DNA from 2 places in the Brevibacillus antibioticus genome. Region 1 is predicted to be linked to the other one. Evidence: riboswitches for the same ligand, from Rfam matches in the RefSeq annotation. Region 1 holds a riboswitch; the other holds the start of a gene.
What was found. A riboswitch is a leader RNA that binds a small molecule or an ion and turns the genes downstream of it on or off. The one in region 1 is predicted to bind S-adenosylmethionine.
Positions count from the first base shown of each region.

Region 2: another riboswitch for S-adenosylmethionine. It lies ahead of E8L90_RS04520 (homoserine dehydrogenase); the one in region 1 lies ahead of E8L90_RS20805 (methionine ABC transporter ATP-binding protein).

Region 1 is NZ_SZNK01000001.1:4,335,736-4,343,087, reverse strand. Features, by position in the region: gene E8L90_RS20815 (MFS transporter) at 1-300, opposite strand, end outside; gene E8L90_RS20810 (LCP family protein) at 488-1,474, shown strand; SAM riboswitch class I at 1,631-1,746, shown strand; gene E8L90_RS20805 (methionine ABC transporter ATP-binding protein) at 1,847-2,860, shown strand; gene E8L90_RS20800 (methionine ABC transporter permease) at 2,861-3,526, shown strand; gene E8L90_RS20795 (MetQ/NlpA family ABC transporter substrate-binding protein) at 3,587-4,426, shown strand; gene E8L90_RS20790 (peptide ABC transporter substrate-binding protein) at 4,616-6,265, shown strand; gene E8L90_RS20785 (SRPBCC family protein) at 6,323-6,772, opposite strand; gene E8L90_RS20780 (helix-turn-helix domain-containing protein) at 6,888-7,352, shown strand, end outside.
Region 2 is NZ_SZNK01000001.1:903,857-911,208, forward strand. Features, by position in the region: gene zwf (glucose-6-phosphate dehydrogenase) at 1-184, shown strand, start outside; gene E8L90_RS04505 (Gfo/Idh/MocA family protein) at 209-1,198, shown strand; gene E8L90_RS04510 (cyclase family protein) at 1,220-1,861, shown strand; gene E8L90_RS04515 (DinB family protein) at 1,879-2,394, shown strand; cobalamin riboswitch at 2,420-2,625, shown strand; gene E8L90_RS31055 (hypothetical protein) at 2,785-2,919, shown strand; SAM riboswitch class I at 3,014-3,120, shown strand; SAM riboswitch class I at 3,186-3,297, shown strand; gene E8L90_RS04520 (homoserine dehydrogenase) at 3,384-4,649, shown strand; gene E8L90_RS04525 (CapA family protein) at 4,687-5,880, opposite strand; gene E8L90_RS04530 (VOC family protein) at 5,958-6,773, shown strand; gene E8L90_RS04535 (CcdC family protein) at 6,864-7,343, opposite strand.

The DNA of each region.
Region 1 (7,352 bases):
CTGAACGAAAGGAATGGAAAATTGAATAAGTCCTTGAAAAATCAATGCACCGACAATGAGACGCTTGGCACCTAGTCGATGAAACAACGATCCGCCGATGAATTGGCCGAAGATTCCAGCCAGAGATTGGATCATCAAGACGAATCCAGCTTCTGTCATCGAGCGTTGCAAAATGGTATGTACGTATAAGGTAGTAAGTGGCCACATAAAGGCGCTCCCGGAGGAGTTGATAAAGCTGGCGATGAGGAAAAAAATGGCCTCACGTGGATAGCGATTGAGGAAAGCTGACGGTGATATCACGCGAATGCACCCCTTACCCATTATGGATAAGAACAGTATAGTGAGTTTTTGAAACTTTGTAAACTAAAATGTTTATAAAGTGATGGGTACCCAAATAAAGGCTGCTCCAATTTTGTCGAATTCGAGTATACTAGACAAAGTGGAGAGATGACATCAACTGAGGATAGAGAGAATAAAGGTGGACTTTATGAAAATATGGAAACGAGTGTTGCTTCTTTTGCTTGTCGTGATGGCTGCGACAGCTGGATATTACGGATACTCTTTTTATCAATTTGCTCAAAATATTCAAGAGCCTAACATCGCACCGCCTAGTGGTGGGAATTCCACCAAAGCAGCAGAAATACCTGAGTGGGATGGCAAGGAACGTGTCAATATCCTGCTGATGGGAGTAGACCGCAGAGGAATGAAAAATAACGGGCTTCCTCGTTCTGACTCCATGATGCTGGTCAGCATCGATCCTACGGGGAAACGTTATGACATGTTTTCAATCCTACGTGATACGTATGTAGATATTCCCGGTAGAGGCAGTTCGCGGATCAACTCTGCGATTGTAGAAGGTGGACCTGAGCTGGCAATGGAAACAGTTAGTCAGTTCACTGGACTTCCGGTTGATCGTTACGTGATTACTGACTTTGAAGGCTTCAAGGCTTTGATTGATGCAGTAGGCGGAGTCGAGATCAATGTAGAAAAAAACATGTATTATCATGACCCAACAGATAAAGGTGCCTACGATATTAATCTAAAAAAGGGTCTGCAAAAGCTGGATGGAGACAAAGCCTTGCAATATGCTCGTTTCCGCCATGATGCGACCTCCGATTATACACGGACGGAGCGGCAGCGGAAATTAATGACGGCAGTCGTGGATCAGATGAAGAACGGTACGACGCTGATGCAGCTTCCTACCATTTTGAAGGAAGTATCACCGTATGTTCAAACCAATATTAGTTCGGTGGACATGCTGAAGCTGTCTGCACTTGGATTAAAATTGAATACGTTAGAGCCAGGTAACTATCAATTGCCGCCAATGGGGATGTTCCGTGAATCGCACCGAGCAGGCTCCGTTCTGGTTCCAGATGTCGATCAGGTTCAGTCGTTTGTCCAAGAAAAAATTACACCTCCTACAGAAGCATCAGATCAACCCGTGGAAGAAAAGAAAAGCAGCACGCAAAACTAAGCGTGCTGCTTTTTTTGTGATAAATCATCCGCAACGGCGTCATGGATCAAAAAACTTTTCCTGCTATTACTATTGACGTGATATTTTCAAAAAGGATATAATCCGTTTTGTATCATCATGAAATAGAAAAAACGAACATAATATACGTAGATATCTTTCTTATCAAGAGAGGCGGAGGGACAGGCCCTATGAAGCCCGGCAGCCGGTTCATTTTCGAATGAACGTCGCGGTGCCAATTCCTACAGGATTATTGGATCTTGTACAGATGAGAAGGGTGGATGCGAACGTATACATTGCGTTGCAGCCCCTTTTTCGTTTGTGAAAAAGGGGTTTTTATATTTTTATCAAGATTATGGTCGGGAGGTGGATGCGTTGATCCAACTGCGTCATTTGCATAAAAGCTATCAAGTACAAGGTAAAACCATCCCAGCGTTAACGGGGATCGACCTTTCCATAGAGCAAGGAGAAATATACGGGATTATCGGACACTCTGGTGCCGGGAAAAGTACATTGATCCGATGCATCAATTTGCTGGAGCGTCCAACTTCAGGGGAAGTTATTGTGGACGGCGTCGATTTGACAAAGCTGGATGAAGGGAAGCTGCAAGAAAAGCGTCGCGCAATCGGTATGATTTTTCAACACTTCAACTTGCTATCTTCTTCAACAGTCGGCGAAAATGTCGCTTTTCCGCTCAAGCTGGCAAAGCGTCCGAAGGCAGAGATTGATAAGAAAGTGAACGAGCTGCTAAAGCTGGTTGGCTTGGAGGCACATAAGGACAAATATCCAACCCAGCTGTCTGGCGGACAAAAGCAGCGTGTCGGGATCGCCCGTGCGCTCGCGAATGATCCAAAAGTGCTGCTCTGCGACGAAGCTACATCGGCTCTCGATCCGCAGACGACGAACTCCATTCTCGCACTCCTCTTGGACATCAACCGCAAGCTGGGCTTGACCATTGTGTTAATTACCCACGAGATGCACGTCATTCGCTCTATTTGTGATCGTGTCGGCGTGATTGATGGAGGAAAAATCGTCGAGTCGGGTAACGTACTGGATGTATTCCTTCGTCCGAAGCATCAAACGACACAAGAATTCGTGGAGCAAGTAGCAGACTCTACAGAGCTGCGCGAAGCAGTCGAGCACGAAAAGGCTTCGGGGAACCGCACGATTGCTCGTGTCACCTTCCTCGGAGAAAAAACGTACCAGCCTATCTTGTTCCAAACCATGCAAGAGACAGGTACGGTGTTCAGTATTTTGCAGGGAACCATTTCTCGCATGAAGGATACGCCGTATGGTCAGTTGGTAATCGAGCTGGAAGGCGATGTCGCACAGAATCAAAAGACCATTGAGACGCTGCGCCAACGTGGCTTGGAAGTAGAGGTGATATAAATGGACTGGACATTCGAAAATGTGGATTGGGCTGAAATCGGCGAAGGTACGATGGACACGCTCACGATGCTCGGCTTCTCCACTCTGTTTACCGTCCTGATTGGTTTGCCGTTGGGCATCATTCTGTTTTTGACTTCACGCGGACAGCTTTTGCAAAACCGCACTTTTTATTCGATCGCATCATTCGTTGTCAACGTATTGCGCTCGGTACCATTTATCATTTTGATGATCTTGCTGATTCCTGTGACGAAAATGCTCGTAGGAACCTCACTCGGGGTACTGGGTGCCATTCCGCCGCTCGTGTTTGGTGCCGCTCCATTTTTCGCACGTTTGGTGGAAACCTCTCTGCGTGAGATTGATAAAGGCGTGATTGAGGCTGCACAATCTATGGGTGCTTCCAATTGGCAGATCGTCTGGAATGTCCTTTTGCCAGAGTCTAGATCCGGTCTGATCGCGGGTATTACGATCACGACGGTAACGCTAGTCTCCTATACAGCGATGTCTGGGGTAATTGGCGGAGGCGGTTTGGGTGACTTGGCGATTCGATACGGATACCAGCGTTTCCAAACCGATGTCATGATTGTGACGGTTGTTATTTTGCTGGTGATGGTACAGATCTTACAATCGCTGGGGGACCGTCTGGTTCAGAAATTCAGCCGTAAATAGGATCTTTCCATATAGATTGACAAAAAATAAAACGAAATACATGCAAGGGGGAAATCATTCATGAAAAAGCTAGTCGTATCTGTACTTTCTACTGTGTTGGCATTTTCTTTGGCAGCTTGCGGAGGCAAAACCGAAACAGCACCTGCTCCAGCTGAAGGCGGTGCACAAGGCGGAAAACAGGAAGTAACATTGAAGGTAGGCGCTTCTCCCGTTCCACATGCAGCAATCTTGAAGTTCATTCAACCAAAACTGAAAGAACAAGGCGTGAACTTGGAAGTCCAAGAGTTCACTGATTACGTACAACCTAACGTTCAAGTGAACGAGAAACAACTCGACGCAAACTTCTTCCAGCACAAGCCTTACCTGGAAGACTTCAATAAAGGCCAAAACATGAACCTGGTGCCAGTAGTGGCTGTACACATCGAACCATTTGGCGCTTACAGCAAAAAAATAAAATCTGTAGATGAATTAGCTGATGGCGCAACAATCGCGCTGCCAAACGACGCGACAAACAGCGGTCGTGCACTCGCACTCTTGGAGAAAAACGGTTTGATCAAGCTGAAAGAAGGCGCTGGCATCAGCGGTACAGTGAAAGATGTTGTTGAGAACAAGAAAAACCTGAAATTAAAAGAAGTAGAAGCAGCAATGCTGCCGCGTGTTCTGGAAGAAGTAGATTTGGCGCTGATCAACACGAACTACGCGCTGCAAGCAAAGCTTGTTCCAACCAAAGACGCTCTGTTTATTGAAGATAAAGATACTCCATACGCAAACTTCTTGGTAGCTCGTCCTGACAACAAGGATTCCGAAGCCATTCAAAAGCTGGCAAAAGCACTGAACTCACCTGAAGTGAAAAAGTTCATTGAAGATGAATACAAAGGCGCGATTATCCCAGCGTTCTAAAAGTAGAAATAATTGATCGATCAACAAAAGCCCAACTGGCCGAAAAGCTGGTTGGGCTTTACTTTTATTTATAATATGGTGAATTTTCATAAAATTAAATTAAATATAGCGCAACCCTGTTTTCAACCCAATTCCGGTCGCGTATATTGTGTTTGAAATGAGAAAATATAGATAAGGGGGAATTTTCAGATGAAACGAAATCTCAAGTTGTTTCTTGGCGCGATGTTGGTCGCTGGAAGCGTGTTAGCTGGATGCTCCACAAGTACGCAGCCATCTACGACAACCCCTCCAGCTGAGGGAACTGCAGCGACCGCTGAAAAGCCTGCAAATGGAAAGCCCCACGTATTTCGGGCGAACATTATGAGCGAGCCTGCGACAGCGGACCCTGGGCTTGCGAAAGATGCCACTGCGGGAGCGATCGTTCGTGCTACGTTTGATGGCTTGACTCGCTTCGATGCAAACGCAAAGCCAGTGAATTCAGTAGCATCCGATGTGAAAATCTCGGATGACAAGCTGGTGTATACGTTTACGCTCCGTGACTCCAAATGGAGCAATGGTGATCCAGTAACTGCCCACGACTTCGTGTATGCATGGAAACGTGCACTCGGCAAGACCTTTGGCGCGGAGTATGCCTATCAGCTGTACTACATTAAAAATGCGCAGCAGATTCACACAGGCAAGGCGAATCCCGACGAACTCGGCGCGAAGGCAATCGATGACAAAACACTGGAAGTCACACTGGAGAATCCAACGCCTTACTTCCTGGAGCTGACGGCTTTCTACACGTACTACCCGGTTAACAAAAAAGTAGTGGAGGCCAATCCAAAATGGGCAAACGAAGCGGCGACGCACATAAGTAACGGTCCATTTAAGCTGACAGCGTGGGGGCACAAGAGCAAGATCGTACTTGAAAAGAACGAGCACTACTGGGATAAAGACGTAGTGAAGCTCGATCGCATTGAGATCGCGATGATCGAGGACGATAATACAGCCCTGTCCATGTTCGAAAACGGTGAGCTGGATTGGGCAGGTCAGCCACTCGGCGGACTTCCCACCGATGCGATCCCAACACTGAGAGACGCGGGTAAGCTCGTTGTTCATCCAAAAGCCACGATGTACTGGTACAAGATGAATACGACAAAAGGGCCGCTCAGCAATGTGAAAATTCGTAAAGCCTTGGCATACTCAGTTGACCGTAAAACCATCGTAGATAACATCACACAAGTGGGCCAAGTGCCAACGATGGGGATGCTGCCGCAATCTATGATTATCAACAAAGAAGGCTACTTCAAGGATAATGATGTAGAAACAGCCAAAAAGCTGTTGGAAGAAGGTATGAAGGAGCTTAACGTGTCAACTCTGCCTCCGATCACTTTGACTTACAATCCAAGCGACAGACATAAGAAAATTGCCGAGGCGCTTCAGGACCAATGGAAACAAAAACTTGGCATTGAAGTAAAGCTCATGGTGAAGGAGGCCACTGTTCACATACAGGATATGCATGAACTGAATTACGAAATAGGCCGTATCGGTTGGAATGCAGACTTTAATGATCCAATGAATTACCTGGAAATGTTCCGTGATGGTAATACAGGCAACAACGACACGGGCTGGGAAGACCCGCGCTACCAAGAGCTGCTGAAACAGGCATCGGTAGAAACTGATCCAGAGAAGCGCAAGCAACTGTTTGGCGAGGCTGAGCAAATCTTCATGGATGCTATGCCGTTGATTCCCATGTTCACGGATGTGGATATCTGGGTACAAAGCAACAAGGTGAAAGGCGTTCAAGTGGATGGACTCGGATTTATTGACTTGAAGTGGGCAGAAATGACGGAGTAACGAAAATAACAAAAATCCCGAGGCCAACGAAACGGATGGTCTCGGGATTCTTTTCTATTAGTAGCCAAAATCAAGTGCCTTGCCTGTCTCCGCATACGTCTTGATCGACGAGAGCATCATCGACCAATTGTTGCTCGTATTTGCGTAGGAGGGGTGGCCTTCTGTCCAATGATCGTGGATCAGTGTTAGCTTGGTGCAGCCGCCAATCGGTTCTAAGGTAATGGTGACGCGAGTCTGCAATTCCGCATGATTTTCGTAATAGGCAGGACCAGGATGTTCAGTGAAACTGAAAATGTGATGAGGCTCGAACTGCAAGATTTTCCCGTAAACATGCACCGTATCGTCACCGTCTTTTCCCGGACCAACATAAGCCATTTCATCGCCTACTTGAAAAGTCGAGCGTATCGTACACCCAAAGAAAGTGCTTTTTACGCCTTCATCGGTAGTAAGGACATGCCAGACCTGCTCTGGCGTAGCATCAATGTAGTAATCGAAGCGAAGATCCATCGTTTTACCCCCTGATTTTTTCATTTAGGAATTGTATTCAAGTCTCCCAACTACTACTCTTACTATAAGAAGAATTCGGTAGTGTGTATTGTAAAAACACGACAGGAGGCGCGCCTTGGAAAATCAGACTACCAAGCTCCCAAAGGGTGTACTGCATGCCATGATTGGGCAGAAGAAATTTTCGCTGGGCAGATACGAGCCATCCGCTGAAATTAGCTACTTCGTGCAGCATTACTGGGTCGTCCGCTGGGATTTGCGTACAGAACTACCTTACTTGCAAACTGTACTGGCTCATCCCAATGTGAATCTGGTGTTTGAAAAAGGAGCAACAGGCATTTTTGGTGTAGCCCGCACGACTTCCTCGCATCTTTTAACGGGACAAGGTCACGTTTTCGGAGTAAAATTCAGGCCCGGAGGTTTTTATCCGTTTCTGAATGCCCCGATATCAAAGCTGAGCGGCACTTCTACGAGTCTGGAAGCCGTGTTTGGTGTTGCCACTGACCAGCTTGAGAAAGAAGTGCTAAGCTTGCCAGATGATGAGCAAATGATGAAAAGGGTAGAAGTCTTTCTATTCGAACAT
Region 2 (7,352 bases), 3.4 Mb from region 1:
CCGGCTGTCGTGGGAGTGGGTGACACCGATTTTGGAAGCCTTCGCTGAAAATTTGGTGCCACTCTTTACGTACGAAGCTGGCTCATTCGGACCGAAGGCCGCGGAGCAATTGCTTGCAGCAGACGGATTCGTGTGGTGGCTGGATAAGGTCGAAGAACGAGTGCCAATCACTTCAACAAGATAGAAAAAAGAAAAGGGAGCGGATGAGATGCGATTTGGCGTAATCGGAACGAGCTGGATCACCGAAGAATTTATCCAGGCTGGTCAAAATGTAGAAGGATTTTCTCTTCAGGCTGTATATTCACGTACCTTCGAGCGCGCCAAGGAATTCGCTGAAAAGTACCATGCTCCATTCGCCTATAATAGCTTAGAAGAAATGGTAGCAAGCAAAAATATGGACGCCGTCTATATTGCGAGCCCCAACTCCTGCCACGCGGAGCAAGCGATCCAGTGCATGGACGCGGGGCTGCACGTATTGTGTGAAAAGCCACTGGCTTCCAATACGATTGAGGCAGAAGAAATGATCAAAGCAGCGAATAGAAATGACGTGCTGCTCATGGAGGCTGTCAAATCTACACTGTTGCCCAATTTTTTTGCGATACAAGACAACCTGCACAAGCTGGGAAAAGTACGACGCTTTATTGCTAGCAATTGCCAATATTCCTCTCGCTATGACGCCTACCGCGAAGGGAAGGTTTTACGTGCTTTTGATCCTGCTTTTTCAAACGGAGCCTTGATGGACATCGGTATCTATTGTCTTTATCCATTACTCATCCTTTTTGGCAGACCAGACGATATCAAAGCAGAAGGAATTGTGCTTGATTCTGGAGTGGATGGAGAAGGTAGTATGTTGTTGAAGTATCGAGAGATGGATGCAATCATTAGCTTCTCGAAAATTACGACCTCCTATCAGCCAGCAGAAATTCAAGGGGAGGACGCTACGATGGTGATCGATCGAATCAACCATCTCAAAGAAGTGGACATTCGTTACAGGGACGGGCGAACCGAACACGTAACAAGGCCTCAGACCCCGAAGACCATGCATTATGAAATAAGAGAATTCCTACACTTGGCGAGGAGCGGGGCCAGACAATCTGCAACGAATTCGCATGAAGTTTCCAAAATGACCATGCAGGTCATGGATGAAGCGAGAAGACAGATGGGGATTGTTTTTCCAGCGGATCGAAAAAAACAGTAGGCAAAGGGGAGGGCGTTTGGGATGAAAATGTATGATGTAACCGCCACCGTTTACGAAGGAATGACAGTGTATAAAAACAAGCCAGAAAAGCAACCGAAAATACGTACGGCTACCAGTGGCTATGTAACCGAATCGAGAATCGACATGGATCTTCACACGGGTACCCATGTGGATGCTCCCCTGCACATGGTGAATGCTGGTGATACATTTGAGAGTATTTCATTGGAAAAGCTAGTGGGCAATTGCAAGGTTCTCGATCTCACAGCGGTAGAGGACAGGATCACCCGCTCCGACTTGGAGAGCTTCGATTTGGTGCGAGGAGATTTTGTCCTGTTTAAAACGAAAAACTCTTTTGAAGAGGCGTTCTCTTTTGAATTCATCTTTCTGTCAGAAGAAGGTGCGGAATATATAAGTGAGCTGGGGGTGCGGGGCATTGGTACCGATGCACTTGGAATCGAACGCAGCCAGGAAGGTCACCCCACACATAAAAAATTGTTTGCAGCGGGAGTCATTGTCGTGGAAGGCTTGCGGCTAGCAGAGGTCCCGCCAGGCGAGTATTTTCTGGTAGCTGCACCACTCAAGCTGATCGGCACGGATGCAGCCCCGGCAAGGGTCCTATTGTTTGAAGGCTTACATAGTAACTTGTCTATTGAAACTGAATGACGAGGAGTGGGAAACATATGCTCAGACGACCAGAGCGCGATGAATACGCTGCTTATTTTGACTATTACATGGGTCTTGTACCGGAGGGGGAGCTCCAAACGATCCTCACGCAGCAAGGAGAGAGGATCGTCGCGTTAGTTTCGTCCCTTGCCCCCGAACAAGTTGATTATCGGTATGCGCCAGGCAAATGGACGGTTAAAGAGGTGTTGGGTCATCTCATCGATGCAGAACGAATCATGAGCTATCGCCTGCTGAGAATCGCGAGAGGAGATCAGACACCCCTCGTCGGTTTTGATGAGAATGCTTTTGTTGAAAACGGGTGTTTTCAGCTAAGAGACCTGTCTGATTTACTGGAAGAGTATAAGGCTGTCCGTGCTTCCACCATCGCGCAGGTGCGAGGAATCTCGCCAGAAGCGTGGTTGCGTACAGGACTTGCCAACGGAAACAAGCTATCTGCAAGGACATTGGCCTATGTGATTGCTGGACATGAAGCTCACCACACTAGCATTTTGATAGAACGGTACTTCGGGTAAGGTAACGTAGCAGTGAGAATAGACAATTTCATAGGTGGAAACAGGTTCCTTAGGGCGTAACCAACTCGCCACAAGGATAATAGGGAAGCTCGGTGCAAATCCGACACGGTCCCGCCACTGTAAGAGGGGAGTCAGCGTCCAACAAGCCACTGGTCTATCAAAATAGACGGGGAAGGCGACGCGAAACGATGATCCCATAGTCAGGAGACCTGCCTGTTTCGACAACACTGATAGACCTACGGGAGATAGGGAGGTGTTAGAGATGGCTTGCAAAAAACAGCGAGTGGACAAGTACGTCCCTCCTTTTCTGGCATTTTCTAACGATCGTCACGGTCGAGCGGAAAATGCTCTTTTTATTTTGGGCAGGATAAAAGAAGAGGAGGGCGTGCGATGATTCAACTTTTCATTTGCCAATGGTGCGGATATGTTGAGGAAAAAGAGATACCTAAGGAAGGCCAGGAGGGCGTGTTTCATTGCGCTTGCTGCAGTATGGAAGAGGTGGAAAGCCTGTTCATCCACAATTGAAAGCCTTGCCAAATTAGCTTGCAATCAGAAAAGAAAGAATTTTGTTGACGCTTGCCTTGGAATTTCTTAGAATAAAGCTCAACAGCATAAATAGTTCTTATCCAGAGAGGTGGAGGGTCTGGCCCGATGAAGCCCGGCAACCGTTGCATATGGCAATAAGGTGCCAATTCCTGCGAGACGTTTCGTCTCGAAAGATAAGAAGCGGGTTACTCCATTAGTAGATGAACCTTCTTCTTAGCGAAGAAGGTTTTTTTAATTTCATATTTTCTTTATCCAGAGAGGTGGAGGGACTGGCCCGATGAAGCCCGGCAACCGTCACGCATATTTTGTGACAAGGTGCCAATTCCTGCAGGACATATACGTCCTGGGAGATAAGGAGGGGGAGCATTAGCTGCTAACAAGCCTTCTTCTTATCGAAGATGGCTTTTCTTTTTATCTAAAACTCGGGGTATGGGGTGGTCAGGATGAGTACAGAAGTGGTACGCGTGGGATTATTGGGATTGGGAACAGTTGGTGGAGGCGTAATCAAAACGATCCGTTCGCAACAGGAGAAGCTGGCTTCTCGTCTGGGAAAACGAATTGAGATCGTCAAGGCATTGGTGCGTGACTCGGAAAAAGAGCGGGCGGTTCATGTCGACCCTGCTTTACTGACAACTGACTTTGAGGATGTATTGAGAAGCGATGTGGATATCGTGGTGGAGGTCATGGGTGGTGTAGAACCTACCTATGACTACGTCCGTGCTTTAATTGAAAAGGGCTGCCATGTGGTAACTGCGAATAAAGAGCTCCTGGCGAAAAAAGGAACAGAGCTAGTCGATTTGGCCAATCAGTATCAAGTGCATCTTGCTTATGAAGCGAGTGTGGCAGGGGGCATCCCGATCTTGAGCGTGCTCCGGCAGTTCCTTCGCACGAACGATATCCAAGGTGTTCGCGGTATTCTCAACGGAACAACGAACTTCATTTTGACGAAAATGGAAGCAGAGCAGCTCTCATACCAAGAGGTGCTCAAGCAAGCGCAGGAGCTGGGCTATGCGGAAGCAGACCCTCGTTCGGATGTAGAAGGCTTTGATGCGATGTATAAATTGTATATCTTGACACAGCTTGTTTATGGAGAAGCGCTGCCTTTAGCGGATGTTGTTCGCAAAGGGATTGCAGATTTGTCAGCGGGTCACATTCGGATTGCGAGCGAGTTGGGGTACCGGATCAAGCTGATCGCGCAGGCTTATCAAGCCGAACAAGAAATTCGCCTATCTGTTGAACCAACCATGCTTCCACTGAGCCATCCGTTGGCGCAAATCCACGACGCATTTAATGCTGTCCAGCTATCCGGTAACATCGTGGGAGACTTGTTGTTTACAGGAAGAGGGGCAGGAGAGCTCCCCACAGCGAGTGCAGTCGTGGAGGATTTGGCCTATTTATTGACACAGCCATTCACACCGCATCCTACCTGGAAAGAAAAAACGGCTGACAAAGCTGGAGTCACGGTGGACTCGGCAGAACACGTCCTCTGTTATCTTGAGGGCTCGTGTCATACTGCTACGCCAGATCGTGTCTTGCATTTCCTCGAGCAAGTAGGAGTGAACGTTCATAAATTAAAAGTCCAATTCGATTTGGGGGGCGTCTTGCGCGCAGGTTTGATCGTGACAGGAATCAGTGAAGAGCATGAGTCCTTATTGAAAAATGATTTTGGCTTAGAAGTACGATGCTTCCCCATTATCGAATCTGCGTAAGTAAGAGGAATAATAAGAAGAAAAGCCGTATTTCTAGTTACCTGGAAACACGGCTTCTTTTGTCAGGGGCAGTCTCCACTGCTTTTGCACGCGGCTGCACACGCCCGTCACTTTGTATCTCGACACTCTCAGAAATGGATTCAATGCGTTTTAGTAGGGCAGCGCCATTGCTTTCATTCATCGGTACAGCTTGTCCCAATTCTGCGTGAAACGGAAGCATCGTCAGCTCACAATCACCACTTTTCGTGCAGGTTGCTTGCAGGACCATCGTTTCCCAAGTCTTGGGTTCGGTTGATCGTGTGAAAATGAAATTGCCGAGACTGTACGCAATCCATTTGTCGTTGTATCGTTCAAAACCTTGAAGGACGTGAGGATGACCGCCGACAATCAAATCTGCACCAGCATCGATGTAGGCACGAGACAGCTCTTTTTGATGATCGATAGGATAATCGTAGCGTTCCTTGCCCCAGTGTGAAATCACCACGACGAGATCCGCTTGATTGTTTGCTTCACGGATCGCTTTCACTGCCAATGTAGGATCATAGGAAGCGGCCATACCTGGCTGGGAATCACCTGCAAACCAGCTCGTTTCGGGAATGACCCTGCTGAAACCGAGAATCGCGATCTTGATGCCGTTCTTTTCTATGAATATAGGCGAATAGGCACGGCTAGCATCCTTACCGGCGCCGACGTATTGAATCCGGTTTTCATCCAAAGCGTCAAAAGTATCCAGCAACCCGGGAACTCCTTGGTCCATGGAGTGATTATTGGCGAGATTTACCACATCAATCCCAGCGTTTTTCATGGCAGGGACAGCAAGTGGCGATGACTTGTAGACATAATCCTTGTTCTGAGCAGGAACACCTGTGGCGGTGATCGGCGTCTCCAAATTGGCAATGGTGATATCATCTTGCAAAAAAAGCGAGCTTACATGTTTGTATGGGTAGTCATAGCTGTTTGCGAGTAGGGTTTTCTCAACATTTCCTGACATCATGATGTCACCGACAAAGGTGAGCTGCACGGAAGTCTTTTGGTTTGCGGTATGATCAGGAGCAGGCGGCGTGTACGGGTTGGCATGTTCTCTATCCATAGCTGTTTGGAATAGGTAGTAGGTTCCGACGACGAAGATGGCCAACACACTAAATAAGAGCGTGCTCTTTCCGGCACGTACCCATTTTTTGCGTGAGTGCTTGCGCCGAGCTTTTACCCGGCTTGATCTGGTCTCGTTCATTTTTCCCCCTTGTCATTCTATCCTTACATAAATGAATTTTGATATTCTATAAGTAATACGAAAAGAGGCGAAAAAAGGTGCGATTAACTTTTGATCATTTGGTTCATTTTGTACAGCAAACTCCAAAGGAAGCAGCGGAACAATTTTGTCAAGCGGGTTTTCATGCGGTTGTTGGAGGGCGTCATGCGCCTTGGGGGACATGGAATAGCCTGAGTTATTTCGGGCTTTCTTATGTTGAATTTTTAGCGGTTGAACACGAGGAGCTTGCTCGACATTCGGAGAATCCCCTCGTACGTCAATGTATCGCGGATGAGGCAAAGGGAGAAGGATTTGGACAGATTGCGCTTCGGACCAACGAGATGGATGCGTGGGCAGAGCGTTTGCGAAGCCAAGGCTTGCAGGTTACTGGACCTGTTGCGGGAAGTCGTACGCGTGATGATGGCACGACGCTTCGGTGGCGGATGTTGTTCCTCGAAGATGCAGATAGTGCTCTTCTCCCGCCATTTCTCATTGAATGGTCGCAAACGGATGATGAGAGAATAGACGATTTGACGAATCGTGGCATCATTGGCGCACATCCGAACGGTGCAGCCCATCTCATATCTGTAGGGTATGCCGTGACAGATCTGGAAGAAGCAACAGCACGTTGGCAAAGCTGGTTTGGGTGGAAGAAGAGCGAAGTATTCCACGATAAAGAACTGGGGGCCATCTGCCAAACCTTTGAACTATCGGGAGGAAATGTAGTGCTTTGCCAACCGACTGAGGAGGGATTGGCGCAGACTGCATGGGAAAATCGCGGGCAAAGACCGTTTTTTGCGAAGCTGGCAGGAGCAAGCAAGAATAGCGAGTATAAGATTGGTGGAGGATCTTACTTTCTCGCAGCGCTGGAATAGTCTTTAGAAACAGGTGTGAAGCGAATGCAGATTTCTTTTTAGATGACTGAATCATAAAAGAAACCACCTCGCAATGGAGGTGGTTTTTTACTAGGTGCCAGACATCTTTTTGGTTAAATTCCGGTACATCACCAGCATCGCGATACGCCAAGGTACGAGCATACCGAATGCGAGCAAGAAGAACAGTCCACCTGTTTGAATCGGTGTAAAGCTATCTTTGATCAACAGCTTAATAATCAGCCGGATGACCAACAGACCGGACAAAATGAAGAAAAACGCACGGGACCGTTTCAAATACACATCTTGCCCAATGATTTCGAAACGTGACGTCATAATCAACGGAATCGAAAAGAAAAGCCCAACCACAAAGGCTGCAATATCAAACTTGGGTGGTAATTGCGCCTCCGGGACCAAGAACATCGCAAACCCTGTCGCCATAAAGAATGGTGGCAAAATAATGCTTTTTGCGGAAGCTGGCTTTTTTTGCCGACGCATTCTCACAAAGATCACTGCAATAGCCATCACGAGAGGCAGCAGGATTCCCAAAATGGGAGAGGAAAGTATCTGCATGGAAAAACG